Polyangium mundeleinium: one gene and its partner. The protein of the gene in region 1 interacts with the protein of each later gene in a pairwise test. Links are inferred from orthologs where the notes say so. Each region holds a gene or a part of one and is shown on either strand. Other genes may lie near its edges.

Region 1 (8,319 bases):
CCTCGTGAGGCTCCGCCCGACCGAGGAGTGGTCGACGGCCCGCGATTTCGACGAGCTCTCCGAGGTCTTCAAGGAGACGGTCGAGGCCCGCGTGCCGGGGACGTTCGTCTCCGTCTCGCAGCCCATCGAGGACCGCACGAATGAGCTCATCAGCGGCTCGCGCGCCGACATCTCGATCAAGGTGGTCGGCAGCGACATCGAGGAGCTCGCCGCGGTCGCCGACCGGATCGGCGCGCGGGTGAAGGCGATCCAGGGCGCCGGCGACGTGCGGGTCGAGCGCCTCCTCGGCCAGCCCGTGATCAGCGCTGTCGCGGACCGGGCGAGCATGGCGCGGTACGGCGTGCGGGTCGAGGATGCATTCACCGTGATCGGCGCGGCGCGCGAGGGCGTGCGCGTCGGCGACATCTACGAGGATCAGCGCAAGTTCGACCTGCGCGTGCTGAATCCCCCGTCCGAGCCTTCGGCGGCGGCGCTCGGCGAGCTGTTCGTGGAGACCTCGCGCGGGCGCAGCGTCCCGCTGCGGGAGGTGGTCACGCTCGCCGAGGGGGACGGACCGAGCTCGATCCGAAGGCAGGATCGCGAACGGACGGTGCGTGTCGACGTGAACCTGCGGGGACGCGACCTGGTCTCCTGGGTCGACGAAGCCAAGGCGGCCGTCGAGCGCGACGTACCGCTCCCGACCGGCTATTACATGGCGTGGGGCGGGCAATTCGAGAATTTCGAGCGCGCGCAGAAGCGGCTCGCGCTGCTCGTGCCGGCCGTCGTGGTGCTCATCTTCGGCATGCTGCTCTGGATGTTCCAGAACGTGCGCCTTGCCCTGGCCGTCTTCATGATGGTGCCGCTCTCGCTCGTGGGCGGCATGCTGGGCCTGCTCGCGCGTGGGTTGCCCTTCAGCCTGTCGGCGGCGGTCGGGTTCATCGCGCTCGGCGGCGTGGCGGTGCTGAATGGGGTGGTGATCGCCAGCGAGGTGCGCAGGCGTTTGTCTGCGGGCGAGGCGCTCGACGTGGCGGTCACGCGTGGCGCGACGGCGGTCGTGCGCGCGGTGCTCACGACGGCCGCCGTCGCGGCGCTCGGCTTCATGCCGATGGCGGTCGCAGAGAGCGCGGGCGCCGAGGTGCAGCGCCCGCTCGCCACGGTGGTGATTTTCGGGATGTTTTTCGGGACGATCACGACGCTCGCCGTGCTCCCCGGCGTCCTCCGGGCCGCGCTCGCGGGCCAGCGCCTCGCCGAGCGCGCCGTGGAGGAGGCACAGGGCCGCGCGTATTCGCCGGTCGATTGCCCCGGTGCCTCAGGGGGCTAGAGGAGAGAGACGCTACAGGCGCGTGCAGCGGTCGCTCGTGCAGGAAGAGCCGTCGAGGCAATCACGACCGTCCTTGCAGGAGCGCGCGCAGAGGCCAGCGACGCATGTATTGCCCATCCCGCAGCCCGCATCGCTCACGCATTCGACGCAGCGCCGTTCGAGGCAGTACTGGAACGCCACGTTCTTGCCCTCGCAGTCGCCTTGGTTCGAGCACGGCACCGATTTCGGCTCGGGCACACAGGCAGCCCCTGTGACGATGATTCCAACGGAAACAACGAACCAGCGTGTGAAGGAAGGTTTCACGTAGAGGACCTCCAACCGCTCGTCCGCAAAAGCAGAGAATATGCCACGGGGGGGAGCGTGGGGATTTCGCACGCGCGCGTGGGGGAATGTTTCCCGGGCAGACCGGAATGGCGCCGGCCCTGGACGGCGCTTACGCCCCCGCGTCGTCCACGCTTCGATCCCGCAGCCGATACCCGACGCCCGGCTCCGTCACGAGCCACTTCGGCCGCGCTGGATTTGCCTCGATCTTCTTTCGCAGCTCGGCCATGTGGACCCGGACGTAATGCGGCTGGTTCGCATACGCCGGCCCCCATACCTCTTTCAGGATGTGCTGGTGGGTCAGCACCTTCCCGGCGTTCTGCGCGAGCAGCACGAGGAGCTTGTATTCGATGGGCGTGAGGTGCACTTCCTGGCCGCCTTTTTTCACCTCGCGCCGCACGAGATCGACCCGGAGCTCGCCGAGCTCGATCGTCTGCACCCCGCTCGACGTAACGCCCGCGGCCGCGTGCCGGAGCGCGACCCGCATCCGCGCGAGCAGCTCGTTCACGCCGAAGGGTTTGGTCAGGTAATCGTCCGCCCCCGCGTCGAGCGCGGCCACCTTGTCATCCTCGCGCCCGCGCGCCGAGATGACGATCACGGGCATCCGTCCCCATTCGCGGATCCGGCGCGTGAGGTCGATTCCGTCGCCGTCCGGCAGGCCGAGATCGAGCAGCAAGAGCTCCGGATTGTGGGTGCTCGCGAGCATGAGCGCCTCCGCGGAGGTGCCCGCTTCGAGCAGGCGATAGCCGTGCGACGTGAGCGTCGCGCGCATGAACCGGCGCATTTGAGGTTCGTCCTCGACGAGGAGGACGAGCGGGCGGAAGTCCGTCATGGGCGCGCCTCCTCGACGTGCGCGGGGATGAGCGGGGCGACGCCGGGGATCGGCACGTGAATACGAAAGTTCGCGCCGCCGGAGGCGCGGTTCTCCGCGGCGATCGTGCCGCCGTGCGCCTCGACGATCGCCTTGCAGATCGCGAGCCCGAGGCCCGCCCCCACGGTGCCCGTATGCCCTCCGCGATAAAACTTCTCGAAGATACGCGACTCGCTCCCCGCGGGCAGCCCCGGGCCCGCATCGGCCACCTCGACGACGACCCCGCCGGGCTCGCCGCGGGCGATGACCTCGATCGGAGATCCCGCGGGCGTGTAGCGCGCTGCATTCTCGAACAGGTTGATGAACACCTGCTCGAAGAGTACGGGATCCACGGACAGGAGCGGTAACGCTTCGGGGAACACGACGTTCACGGGCCGGTCCCCGAGCTTTCGTTCGAGCCGCGTCAGCGCGGAGCCGACGAGCTCTTCGAGCGGCACCCACGCGCGCTTCAGCGCCACCGGGCCCGATTCGAGGCGCGTCATGTCGAGCAGGTTCGCGACCAGCCGTTCGAGCCGCTCGGCCTCCTCGCAGATCGAGTCGAGCAGCTCGGCGCGGGTGCTCTCGCCGAGGCCCCTGTCGTCGCGCAGCGCCGTGGCCGAGCCCGTGATCGCCGAGAGCGGCGTGCGAAGGTCGTGCGAGACCGCCGAGAGGAGCGAGCTCCGCATCTCCTCCGTTTTCGCGCGCAGGGCCGCGCTGTTCGCCTCGCTCGTGAGCCGCACCCGCTCGAACGCGAAGGCCGCCTGCCTGCAGAAAGCGTCGAGGAACGCGCGTTGCTCGGCCCCGAGCGGCGTCGCGCTCTTCGGCGCGAGCACGAGCACGCCGAGCGGCGCGCCGCGCACGGAAAGGGGCGCGCATACGACCTTCGAGCCCGGGAGTGTATCCGTGCCCAGGCCCGAGGGACGCGCGTGCTCGAAGGCCCAGCGGGCGACCGCGAGATCGGCCGAATCGAGGGACGCCGCGGCCGGGGCGACGGCGACAGCCTGAAGCGCGCCGTCGTTCGCGGATTGCAGCACGTGCGCCGCCGCTTCGAAGACCTGCTCGGCGTGGCGCGCGACGGCCGCGGCGACCGCTCCGGTATCGTCCGCCGCCGCGAGATCCCGGCTGAGATCGTAAAGCGCGGCGGTCTGCGCCTCGCGATGCCGCGCGTCTTGCTCCTGCCGCTGGATGCGGGCCGTCAGCGCGCTGAGGAGCAGGCTGACGCCGAACATCATGGCGAACGTCAGGAGATACTTCGCATCGGCCACGTCGAACGTGTGGAGCGGCGGGACGAAGAAGAAATCGTAACAAGCCACCGCCAGGACCGCCGCGAGGATGGAGGGGCCTCGCCCGAAGCGCACGGCTGCGAGCATGACGCAGAGCACGTAAAGCACTTCGAGATCGGGGACGGGGTAGATCACGCGCACGGCCGCCGCGAGCACGGTGGTGGCCGCGACGAGCAGCACGGCCGACCCATACATCACGGGCCGCGCCGATTCCTTCGGCAGCTCCGGCGGGGCCGGCGTGGTCTCGGCGCTCTCGCTGCCGCTGATGACGAGCACGTCCACGTCCCCGCTGCCGCGCACGACCTCGTCGAGCAGCGAGCCGCGCAGCCGGTCGCGGAGGCGAGAATGGGTCGGCTTGCCGATGATGATGCGCGTGACGTTGTGCTTGCGCGCATAACGCAGGAGCGACTCGGAGATCCTCGCCCCGGAGAGCCGCGTCACGGCGCCGCCGAGCGTCTCCGCGAGGCGCAAATGGGCTTCGAGCCGCGCCCGATCGGCCTCGCTCGGCGCCTTCGCCGCCGGCGACGCGACGTACGCGGCGACCCACGGCGCGCGCAGGCCCGCGGCCATCCGCGCCGCCGCGCGCAAAAGCCGGCCCGAGCTCGGCGCGGGGCTGATGCACACGAGGATCCGCTCGCCGGCAGGCCAGGGCGTGATCACGCCGTGCTGCTCGCGATACTCGCGCATGTCCACGTCGACGCGCTCCGCCGTCCGCCGCAGCGCGAGCTCGCGCAGCGCGAGCAGGTTGCCGCGCTGGAAGAAATGCGCGGCCGCGCGTTTCGCCTGCTCCGGTAGATACACTTTTCCTTCGCGCAGGCGCGCGAGCAGCTCCTCGGGCGCGATGTCCACGAGCTCGATCTCGTCGGCGCGATCGAGGATCGAATCAGGGATCGTCTCGCGGACCTGGATGCCCGTGATCTGCGCGACCACGTCGTTCAGGCTCTCGACGTGCTGCACGTTGACGGTCGTGTAGACGTCGATGCCCGCGTCGAGCAGCTCGATCGCGTCTTGCCAGCGCTTCGCGTGCCGTGATCCCGAGACGTTCGTGTGCGCGAGCTCGTCGAGCAGGAGGATCTTGGGCCTTCGCGCGAGCGCGGCGTCGAGGTCGAGCTCGTCGAGGGCGCGCCCGCGATACTCCACCTTGCGCCGCGGCAGCACGTCGAGCCCTTCGAGCAGGGCTTCCGTCTCCGCGCGCCCGTGTGTCTCCACGATCCCGGCGACGACGTCGACCTTCTGCTCGATCGCCCGCTCCCGCGCGACCTGGAGCATGCGGTACGTCTTTCCGACGCCGGGGGCGAACCCGAAGAAGACGCGGAGCCGCGCGCGTTGTTCGCGCCCCTCTTCGGCGTGCGCCCTTCGGACGAGCGCGTCGGGATCGGGTCGGCTTTCGGGATCGGTCATGGATGAGCTGCCGCCTGGTCGAGCGCGAGGTTCAGGCGTAACACGTTCACGCGTGGTTCGCCGAGGACGCCGAGGACACGGCCCTCCACGTGCGCGTCGACGAGGGCACGGACGCGGGCCTCGTCGAGCCCGCGGGCCCGCGCGACACGGGCGATTTGGAAAGAGGCGGCGGCTGGCGAGATGTGCGGGTCGAGGCCGCTGCCCGAGGCCGTGACGAGGTCGACGGGGATGGGCGCGGCATTGCCCGGATCCGCCTCGCGGAGCGCCGTGATCCGTGCCGCGACGGCGTCCCGGAGCGCGCCGTTCGTCGGCCCGAGGTTCGATCCGCTCGACGCCGCCGCATTGTAGGGATGGCTCGGCGTCGCGGACGGGCGACCCCAGAAGTACCGCGGATCGTCGAACGGCTGCCCGATCAGCTCGGAGCCGATGACCCGCCCGCTTTCGCGAATCAGGCTGCCGTTCGCGCGTGCCGGGAAGGCCGCCTGCGCGACGGCGGTGACGAGCAGCGGATACAGCACGCCCGTGAGGAGCGTGAATGCGGCGAGCAACGTGATCGCGGGACGGAGGAGCGATTTCATCGTCGATTCCTTTCAGCCGACGCCGAGGGCCGCGAGCACGAGGTCGATGACCTTGATGCACGGGAAGGGCAGCACCACGCCGCCGAGCCCATACACGAGCAAATTCCGCCGCAGCAGCGCGGGCGCGGGCGCCGGGCGGTACCGGATGCCGCGGAGCGCGATGGGGACGAGCGCGATGATGACGAGCGCATTGAAGATCACGGCCGAAAGGATGGCCGTGGCCGGCGAATGCAGCCGCATCACGTTCAGCGCGCCGAGCGCCGGGTAGGTCGCGGCGAACGCGGCCGGGATGATGGCGAAGTATTTGGACACGTCGTTCGCGATGCTGAACGTCGTCAATGCGCCGCGCGTCATCAGCATCTGCTTTCCGATCTCCACGATGGCGAGCAGCTTCGTCGGGTTGGAGTCGAGATCCACCATGTTCCCCGCCTCCTTCGCGGCCTGCGTGCCCGTATTCATCGCCACGGCCACGTCGGCCTGCGCGAGCGCCGGCGCATCGTTCGTCCCGTCGCCGGTCATCGCGACGAGGTGCCCTTCTTGCTGATACGAGCGGATCATCGCGAGCTTTTGCTCGGGCGTGGCCTCGGCGAGGAAATCGTCGACGCCCGCCTCGGCCGCGATCGCCGCGGCGGTGAGCGGGTTGTCGCCCGTGATCATCACCGTGCGAATGCCGATGTGGCGCAGCTCCGCGAATCGCTCCTGGATCCCGCCCTTCACGATGTCCTTGAGCTCGACCACGCCGAGCACCCGCGCCCCGTCCGCGACGACGAGCGGCGTCGATCCCTGCTTCGCGACCTCGTCCACGAGCGCCTTCACTTCGGCCGGGAGGCTGCCGCCCTGCGCCTCGATGAACTTCGTGACCGCGTCGGTCGCGCCCTTCCGGATGAGGCGCCCGTCGAGATCGACCCCGCTCATCCGCGTCTGCGCGGTGAACGGCACGAACGTCGCGCCGAGCGCGTGCACGTCCCGCGCCCGCAATGCAAAACGCTCCTTCGCCAGCACCACGATGCTGCGGCCCTCCGGCGTCTCGTCGGCGAGGGACGAGAGCTGCGCCGCATCCGCGAGCTCGCTTTCTTTGACGCCCGGCGCGGGCAAGAAGGCCGTCGCCTGCCGATTGCCGAGCGTGATCGTGCCCGTCTTGTCGAGCAAGAGCACGGTCACGTCCCCGGCCGCCTCGACAGCGCGGCCCGAGGTCGCGATCACGTTTGCCTGGACCATTCGATCCATCCCCGCGATGCCGATCGCGGAGAGCAGCCCGCCGATCGTCGTGGGAATGAGGCAAACGAGCAACGCGCAGAGCACGGTGAGGCCCACGGGCGCGCCTTGCCCGGAGCTCGCGACGGCATACTTCGAGAAGGGCAGCAGCGTCACGGTCGCGAGCAAAAACACGATCGTCAACGCCGCGAGCAGGATGTCGAGCGCGATCTCGTTCGGTGTCTTTTTCCGTTTGGCGCCCTCGACCATGGCGATCATGCGGTCGAGAAAGGTCTCGCCCGCGTTCTCCGTGATGCGCACGAGCAGCCAATCCGAGAGCACGCGTGTCCCGCCCGTGACGGCGCTGCGATCCCCGCCGCTCTCGCGAATGACGGGGGCGCTCTCGCCCGTGATGGCGCTCTCGTCGACCGACGCGACCCCCTCGATCACCTCGCCGTCGCTGGGCAGGGTATCTCCGGCCTCGACCAGCACGATGTCGCCGCGGCGGAGCGTCGAGGAATCGACCTCCTCGCGCCGCGCGTCGAGCCGCGGCGCCTCCAGCCGCTTCGCGCTCACGTTCTTCCGCGTCTTCCGGAGCGCGTCCGCCTGCGCCTTGCCGCGCCCTTCGGCCATCGCTTCGGCGAAATTGGCAAACAGGACGGTGAACCAGAGCCAGAGCGAAACCGCAAGAATGAAACCGGCGGGCGCTTCGCCGCGTCCGGTGATCGCCGCGTGGAGGAAGAGCACCGTCGTGAAGGCGCTGCCGATCTCCACCACGAACATGACCGGGTTTTTGATCATGCGCCGCGGATCGAGCTTGCGGAATGCGTCGACGGCAGCGCGGCCGACGATGGCGGTCTCGAAGAGCGGACGAGCCTGGGTTCGGGTCGTCATGGGGGGGCTCCATTCACCTTGCAAACAGGGAGAGATGCTCGACCACCGGGCCGAGCGCGAGCGCCGGGACGAACGTGAGCGCACCGACGAGCAGAATCGTCCCGACGAGCAAAAGCACGAAGAGCGGCGTGTGCGTCGGCAACGTCCCGGCGCTCGCGGGGACCGATTTTTTACGTGCGAGGGACGCCGCAAGGGCGAGGACGGGGACGAGGACCCAGTAACGACCGATCAGCATGCAGAGGCCGATCGCCGTCGTGTAAAACATCCCGCTCACGGTCAGCCCGCCGAAGGCGGATCCATTGTTGTTCGCGCCGGACGAGAAGGCATAAAGCATCTCGCTGAAGCCATGGGCGCCAGGGTTTCCGAGGGCCGCCGTGCCTGCGGGCGTGGCGCTCGCGAGGGCCGTGCCGATGAGCGTGGCCGCGGCCGGGATCAGGATGACGAGCGAGGCCATTTTCATCTCGAACGCCTCGATCTTCTTGCCGAGGTACTCCGGTG
Region 2 (7,910 bases), 2.4 Mb from region 1 along the record:
GGTAGAGGCCAATGCCCTCGGCACCGTGATCACGCGCCAGGATGGCCTCGGCCGGGAGCTCGACGTTCGCGCGCAGCGTGACGCGCACGCCGTCCTGGGTCGTCGCCTCGCGATCCCGCGAGACGGAGAGCTCCCGCGAGAGCGCGGTGTGCCGCTCGCCGCGGGCGCGCGCCTCGTCGAGCTCGCGCGGCTGCGGCCCCACGAGGACGCTGCCACGCAGGCCGTCGACGACGACGAGATCACCACTCGAGATCCGCTTGAGCGCGTCGGTCACGCCGACGACGGCGGGGATCTCCAGCGCGCGCGCCATGATCGCGGTGTGGCTCGTCCGCGTGCCGACCTCGGTCACGAAGCCGACGACGGGCTGGTTGATCATCGCCGCCGTGTCCGCAGGCGAGAGGTCGTGCGCGACGACGATCGAGGGCCCTTCGAGGCGAAGGTTCTGCTGCTCGGGCACGGTCGTGCCGAAGGCGCGCAGGATGCGATCGCCGATGAAGAGCACGTCGTGGCTGCGCTCGCTCAGGTACGGATCGTCGAGCGCCGCGAGCCGCTTGGCGATCACGTCGGACGCCTCGGCGACGGCCCACTCGGCGGCGCGCTTCTCCTTCTGGATCTGGTGACGCACGGCCTCGGCGAGCACGGGGTCGCCGGTCATGAGCACGTACGCTTCGAGGATGGAGGCCTCGGCGCTGCGCTCCGTGAGGCGCAGCGACATCTCGCGCAGGTCGCGCTGCGCGCGCGCGACAGCCTCCTCGAAACGCGCCACCTCGGCGTCGATCTCCCCCGGGCCGATCGTGCGGCGCGGGCATTGCACGCGGCTCTGCCCGAAGACGACGACCTTGCCGATCGCGACGCCTGGCGAGCCCGCGATGCCGCGGAGCACCTCGGTCGCTTTCGAGGGAGGCTCCACGCTCATTCAGGCTCTCCGAAGCGATCGGCGATGAGCTTGCCGATCGCCGCCACGGCCTCTGCCGAGCCCTCGCCGCGCGCCTTCACCTCGATCACCGTACCGACGCCGCCGCAGAGCAGGAGCACGCCCATCACGCTCTTCGCGTTCGCTTCCTGCCCATCGGGCCCCGCGATCGTGACCTCGCACGGGTACTTGCCGGCGAGCTGCACGAGCTTCGTGGCCGCCCGTGCGTGCAAGCCGCGCACGTTGACGATCGTGAACCGCCCCGTCGCGCTCGCGTTGCTCACGTCTTGCTCCCTCCGCCGTCGGGGGAGCGCGGCGCCCCCTCCGCCCCTTCGGTCGCGCTCCGCTCGAGCAGTTGTGGATCGGGCTCCAGCGGCGCGGTGTGCTCCGCTCTGCCGACGTCACGATGCACGACCGAGATGGGTAGCTCCACCTTCCTTCGTAGATTGTCGGCCAAAACCTCGGCGAGCGCCACCGATCGATGACGCCCACCGGTGCAGCCGATGCCGATGGTCAGGTAGCTCTTCCCTTCCCGCTCGTACCGAGGGAGCGAGAATTCGAGGAGCGAACCGATCTTTTCGAGCAACTCGGACGCCTCGGGGCTCTGCAGGACGAAATCTCGCACCGCGGGGTGGCTCCCGGGGAGCCGACGGAGCTCCGGGACGAAATGCGGGTTGTCGAGGAACCGCACGTCGAAGATCAGGTCCGCATCGACCGGGACGCCGAACTTGAAGCCGAACGAGATGAACCTCGTGCGCATGCGCGGCGCCTCGGCCTTGCCCGGCCCGAGGTGCGCGATGATCTGGCGGCGCAGCTCGTGCACGCTGAGGCGCGTCGTATCGAGGTCGATCGTGGCGAGCGCGCGCAGCGGGGCGAGGCGCTCGCGCTCGAGGTGCACGCCGTCGAGCACGGCGAGGCCGCCGGAGCTGCCAGGCGCGCGCGAGGCGGCGGCCGAAAGCGGGTGTGGCCTTCGGGTCTCGTTGAAGCGGCGGAGCAACGCCTCGTCGGTCGCGTCGAGGAAGAGGATCGCCATGTCGCGCCCCTCGGCGATGCGCGAGAGCGTGGGCGCGGCGCCGTCGAGGAAGGCGAAGGCGCGCACGTCGATGCCGAGGCCGATGCGACGGATGCCGCCGGCCTCGCAGACCTCGATCGTGGCGGGCACGAGGGACGTCGGGAGGTTGTCGACGCAGAAGTAGCCGAGGTCTTCCAGGGCGTTGATCGCGGTGGACTTGCCGGCCCCCGAGAGCCCGGTGACCACGACGACGCGGCTCTTGTCGCTCATCGATCTCGCCTCCCTCCGCTCATGAGCGCGCCTTCGAGGTTGCCGAAGAACTCGCGCGCGGCGTGATGCCCTGCGTTCTTGAGCAATTCGTTCCGCGCCGCGACCTCGAGGATCGTCGACATGTCGCGCCCCGGCCGCACCGGGATCACGAGCTCGCGCACCTTCACGCCGAGGATCGTGTGGTACCGATCTTCGAGGCCGAGCCGGTCGTACTCGACGTCCTTCGACCACTCGACGAGCTTGATCACCACGTCGATGCGCTTGCGCTCGCGGATCGCCGTCACGCCGAAGAGGTCCTTCACGTTGAGGATGCCGAGCCCGCGCACCTCCAGGTGGTGGCGGAGCAGGTGCGCGGCCATGCCGAAGATCATGCCCGGCGGGCGGAAGTCGCACTCGACGACGTCGTCGGCGATGAGGCGATGTCCCCGCATCACGAGGTCGAGCGCGCACTCGCTCTTGCCGATCGCGCTCGGGCCCGTGAGGAGCACGCCCACGCCGAAGACGTCGACGAGCACGCCGTGCATGCGCACGCGCGGCGCGAGCCTGTCGTCGAGCAGCGCGTGCAGCGCCGTGATGGTCACGCTCGATCGATCCGCCGAGCGGAGCAGCGGCGTCCCGGATGCCTCGGCCGCGGCCACGAGCTCCGGCACCGCGGGGAAGCCGGTCTCCGCGGACGACTCGCCTTCGCTGCGCGCGTCCCGCGTGACGATGACGCAGCACAGGTCACGCGCGAAGAGATCACGGAGCTTCTTCGCTCGGTCCTCGACATCGAGCGTGTGCAGGAACGAGAGCTCGGTCTGACCGAAGATCTGGATGCGCGACGAGGTGATGCCGTGGAAGTGCCCCACGAGCGCGAGGCCCGACTTCTGGATGCGCGACGACTCGACGATCCGATCGAGGCCCGCTTCGCCCGCGAGGAGATCGAGCTTCACGCCGAGCCCGGGATCGGCGAGGAGCGCACGCACGCTCATCGAGGGGCGTGGTGCGGGCACGCTTCGCGGAACCTCGTCAGTCACGGGCCCCTGCCCTCCTCGGCGGCGATGATCGTGAAGGCGTCAGCGCCGCTCGGCGCGAGCAGCAGTCGCTTGCGAAACTCATCGTCGCGGAGCAGGCGCGAGACACGCGCCAAGGTCTTCAGGTGCTCGCCGGCGGCGCGCTTCGGGCCGACGACGGCGAAGAGGATGCTCACGGGCGCGCGGTCGATCGCGTCGAAGTCGATCGGGTGCGGGCAGAGCAGGACCGCGCCCACGTGCCGATCGAGCCCTTCGAGCCCGCCGTGGGGGATGGCCACGCCGCCGCCCACGCCGGTCGACTGGAGCTTTTCGCGCTCGGCGAGCACGCGCTCGATCTCCACGACCGGCGTGACGGGGATCAGGCCGCGGGCGAGCAGCTCGGCGATGCGGCGCAGCGCCTCGGGCTTGGAGCGGACGACACCCTCGGCCTCGTTCGCCACCGAGACGTGGTCCGCGCTCAGGATCTCGAGAACACCCATGATCGTGCCGGGGGGGTTGGGAGAGCGGGGCGTGCGCCGCCTTTTGCGCCGCGCGACCGCCGGAGGGGCGACCGCGCGACGCTGCTGCGCCATGGAATCGATCGTTGCCTGTCCCCCCCGTGCCTCGGCGGAAGCACGGCCGAGCCCTACTACGGAAAGGCTCGCCTGGCGAGGGCGTACAGCGTGGAACTCGCCGTCAGTCGCGGGCGCGACCTTCGGCGGCCTCGGAGGCCTCGGCGGCGAACTCGGCCGCGCTCGTCCCGCCGCGCTTCTTCGCCATGCTCGCCGTCTTGTCCGCTTCGATCTGGCGGTCCAGCTTGTCGATGACCTTGTCGATCGAGGCGTACATGTCCTGGCTGCGGACCGTCGCGTGGAATTGCTGGCTGCCCGAGGAGATCCGCACATCGGCGATGTGATCGAGGCCTTCGACCGACAACGTGACCTGCGCGGTCATGGCTTGACGAAGGAACCTTTGCAGCTTGGCGACCTTGTCATGCGCGTACTGCTTCACCGCGTCCGTGCCCACCATGTGTCGGAACGTGATTGCGATGTTCATCGAAGGCTTCCTTCCTTTCCTTCCGGGGCAAAGCACCAGAGGTGCGCTCGTCACAACCGCCATCGGCCATGGTAACACCGCGGGCCGAGCGGACGCGCGTCGATAAGATGCGCCTCGGGCGTCGCAACGATGCCGGACCTTCGATCCGGTGGAAGCTTGCATGACCGCTACGTTTGCCGGGCCACGCCTCGTTTTCATCGAGCTGCCGAGACGCTGCATGTCCTCGGCGAAACCCGCGATGCCACCCAGACAATCCCGTGACGCAAGCTTTCGTCGTCAAGTCGCGACGTAACGAGACTGCACGAGCGGATGAGCACGAAACGCTCCGGGGGAGGCATCGAGCGCGATCTCTCCGTCGAGGAGGAGAACGGCGCGGTCGCAGAGAGAGAGCGCCGCGTCGACGTGATGATCGGAGACGAGGACCGCGGCCCCTGCGTCGGCGAGGGCGCGTAGTCGCTCGGCGACCCGGGTCGCGCCGAGCGGATCGACGGCCGCGAACGGCTCGTCGCAAACGAGGACCCGAGGCGCGGCCGTGAGCGCTCGTGTGATCTCGAGGCGCCGCCGCTCGCCGCCGGAGAGGCGCGCGGCCTGCATGTCGAGCAGACCGTCGAGCCCGAGCTCGCGCGCGATCACGAGCGCGCCCGGCGCACCGGACGGGCGCGCTCGACGGGTGAGGCGTTCGAAGACGGCGAGGTTGTCGCGCACCGAGAGATCGGGGAGGACGCTCGGCGTCTGCGGGACGTAGCCGAGGCCGCGGCGCGCGCGCTCGTACAGCGGCAGGCGCGTGACGTCTTCGCCGGCGAGCACGACCTTTCCTTCGAGCGGGACGAGCTCGCCGACGAGCACCCGAAACAACGTCGTCTTGCCGGCGCCGCTCGGACCGAAGACGGCGACGACCTCGCCGGGCCGCGCTTCGAGGGAGGCGCGGTGCAGGAGCGTGCGGCCCGAGAGGCGCACAGTGAGGGAGGAGGCGAGGAGCGACATCGAGCGCGGTAGCAGCGAGCTTAGCGGCGAGCTGGTAGGGTGCGCCCGTGGCTTTCCTCTACGCGCTCTGGAAGGAAGCGCTCCTCGCGCACACGTTCTGGTTGCTCACGGCGCTCGTCATCGCGCTCGTCGCGAGCCGGTTCGACACGTCGAGCGAGCCGCGGCTCCGGCCGCTCGGCTTCTTCGTGTCGATGCACGTGCTCTCGCTCCTCGGGGCGGCGGCGCTCGTGGTGACGGGCTCGTCGTTCGTGGACGAGATCCGGATCCCGGCGGCGGTGTTCGGCGGCGTCGCGTTCGTGGGCGCAGCGGCCGTGCTGCTCTTCCACGTCGTTCTCCCGCGCCTGCGCCTGCGCGCGCCGCGCATCGTCGAGGATGTGATGGTGGCGATCTTTTCGGTCGTCACGGCGGTGAGCATCACGAGCCGCGCGGGCATCAACCTCTCGGGCCTCATCGCCACGAGCGCCGTGCTCACGGCGATCCTCGGCTTCTCCTTGCAGGACGTCATCGGCAACGTCGCCGGCGGCCTCGCGCTCCAGCTCGACAACTCCATCGCGGTCGGCGACCTCATCAAGGTGAACGACGTGAGCGGGCGGGTGGCAGAGATCCGGTGGCGGTACACGGCGATCGAGACGGGCAACTGGGAGACCGTGCTCGTGCCGAACAACGTGCTCATGCGATCCCAGGTGACCGTGTTCGGCCGCCGCCAGGGCAAACCCGCGTATTTGCGCCGCGTGATCCATTTCAATGTGGATTTCCGGTACCAGCCCTCGGACGTCATCGACGTCGTGCGGGACGTCGTGAAAGACGCCAAGGTGCCGCATGTCGCGGAGGACCCCGCGCCGAGCTGCGTGCTCCTCGACCTCGGCGAGTCGTACGGGCGGTATGCGTTGCGGTACTGGCTGACCGACCTCGACATGGACACGTTGACCGACTCCGACGTCCGCACGCGTATCTTCTTCGCGCTGGAGCGCGCGGGCATGCACCTCGCCATCCCGGCGGCGTCGGTTCTGGTGACCGAGGAGACGAGCCGGGCGGCGCAGAAGACGGCGAAGCGTCTTTCGAGGCGGAAGCATTTGCTCGAAATGGTGCCGCTGTTCCAGGCGCTCTCGGACGCGGAGCGGACCGAGCTTGCCGAGCAGCTGAGATACGCGCCGTTCACGCGCGGGGAGATCATCGCGCACCAGGGGGACGCCGAGCATCATTGCGTGCATCTGATCGAGGACGGGACGGCGCTCGTGCGTGTCACGGAGAATGGGCGGGAGTTGCCGGTGAAGAAGCTGGGGCCTGGGAGCTTCTTTGGCGAGATGTCGCTGCTGACGGGGTCGCCGCGGCTCGCGACGGTGGTTGCCGAGACGGATGTTGAGTGTTTTCGGCTGGAGAAGGGGCCGTTTCAGCGGGTGATCGAGAAGCGGCCCGAGCTCGCGCGAGAGCTCGCCGGGGTGCTCGCGCAACGGGCCGAGGAGTTGCGGGCTGCGCGGCAGGGGATTGATACGGTGAACGAGGCGGGGCCGTCTGTCGTGAAGGCGGAGCGGGATATCTTCAATCGGATCCGCAATTTCTTCGAGCTCGGCGCGCCGTAGGAACGGGAGCGGGCCATGCAGCGCCGGGGGGCCGACCTCGGCCGGGAATGGATCGGCACCGCCGAGGCTCCGTCGGACGCTGCTCGGCCGCTCCTCTTCTTCGCGGTAGGCCGGCAGAGCGGCCGAGCCACACGAGGAAGACAGGCGCTCGACCCATTCCTGAACGAATCGTGACGCACCGCATCTTGTCCACGTACCTGCGGGTCGTAGATTGGTCGGCAGGGTGGGGCGTGGAGGACCAGCGCCCATCGAGGGAATGCACATGAGCACGCTCGCGACGAACGCGCCGCACGTGGCGCGTACGGCTTCGTTTGCCCTCCGCACCACGCAGCGCCTCAGCCGCGCGTTGCTCCTCGACCGTTCGTTCCGGTTCTGGGTCGACGAGCTCGCTCCGGTCGCCTCGCGTGCCGAGCTTCGCGCACGTGTCCTTTCCGTGGTCGACGTGACCCACGACGTGAAGACGTTCGTGCTCGCACCCCGGGTATGGCCCGGTCACCTGCCAGGGCAATGGGTACCGGTCGAGGTCGAGGTGGGCGGCATACGCCTCCGTCGTTGTTATTCGATCTCCTCCCCACCGAACGACCCCCACGTCGAGCTCACCGTCAAGAGAATCCCCGGCGGCCGCGTCTCGAACTGGATGCATACGCATCTGCACGCAGGCGACTTCGTTCGCCTCGGCGCGCCCTCAGGCGACTTCGTCCTCCCCGAGACGAAGCCCACGAAACTCCTCCTCCTGAGCGGCGGCAGCGGGGCGACACCGCTGATCGCAATCCTCCGCGACCTTGCCCATCGGCGCGCGCTCGAGGACGTGACGTATCTCCACGCCGCGCGTTCGCGACGAGACGTCCTCTTCGCCAGCGAGCTCGCGCGCCTTTCGTCGTTGCACCCCGGGCTCCGGGTGGTGCTCCACCTCGACGACGCGTCGCCACGACTCGATGCCACACAGCTATGGGTGTTGGTCCCCGACCTCGCCCACCGCGAGACGTTCCTTTGTGGTCCGACCGGCATGATGGACGCCGTCGCGCCCGCGTTCCTGGGTTTCGAAGGGCGGTTGCATCACGAACGATTCGTCGCGGCCAAACCTGCGGCAGCGGCGTCCGGCG

Evidence for each region.
Region 2: the proteins of POL67_RS31230 (region 1) and POL67_RS40335 interact in binary tests that used the Escherichia coli proteins (3 or more experiments, as listed by UniProt). The link is inferred for Polyangium mundeleinium from one-to-one orthologs.

Annotation. Positions count from the first base shown.
Region 1 is NZ_JAQNDO010000001.1:7,842,255-7,850,573, reverse strand. The notes cover bases 2,250-5,555. They hold POL67_RS31230 (DUF4118 domain-containing protein), read right to left. Parts: upstream 5,156-5,555; coding sequence 2,450-5,155; downstream 2,250-2,449. Other genes in these bases: kdpC (potassium-transporting ATPase subunit KdpC), read right to left, coding at 5,152-5,555; POL67_RS31235 (response regulator), read right to left, coding at 2,250-2,453. In the rest of the region: POL67_RS31245 (efflux RND transporter permease subunit), read left to right, coding at 1-1,300; POL67_RS31240 (hypothetical protein), read right to left, coding at 1,313-1,537; more of POL67_RS31235, read right to left, coding at 1,734-2,249; more of kdpC, read right to left, coding at 5,556-5,733; potassium-transporting ATPase subunit KdpB, read right to left, coding at 5,746-7,821; potassium-transporting ATPase subunit KdpA, read right to left, coding at 7,835-8,319. UniProt on the Escherichia coli protein: Member of the two-component regulatory system KdpD/KdpE involved in the regulation of the kdp operon. KdpD may function as a membrane-associated protein kinase that phosphorylates KdpE in response to environmental signals.
Region 2 is NZ_JAQNDO010000001.1:10,214,470-10,222,379, forward strand. What follows is about bases 1,948-4,844. They hold POL67_RS40335 (PTS sugar transporter subunit IIA), read right to left. Parts: upstream 3,688-4,844; coding sequence 3,208-3,687; downstream 1,948-3,207. Other genes in these bases: rapZ (RNase adapter RapZ), read right to left, coding at 1,948-2,195; hprK (HPr(Ser) kinase/phosphatase), read right to left, coding at 2,192-3,187; hpf (ribosome hibernation-promoting factor, HPF/YfiA family), read right to left, coding at 3,884-4,243; POL67_RS40345 (ATP-binding cassette domain-containing protein), read right to left, coding at 4,520-4,844. In the rest of the region: ptsP (phosphoenolpyruvate--protein phosphotransferase), read right to left, coding at 1-916; POL67_RS40320 (HPr family phosphocarrier protein), read right to left, coding at 913-1,197; more of rapZ, read right to left, coding at 1,194-1,947; more of POL67_RS40345, read right to left, coding at 4,845-5,227; POL67_RS40350 (mechanosensitive ion channel family protein), read left to right, coding at 5,275-6,807; POL67_RS40355 (ferredoxin reductase), read left to right, coding at 7,070-7,910. UniProt on the Escherichia coli protein: Seems to have a role in regulating nitrogen assimilation.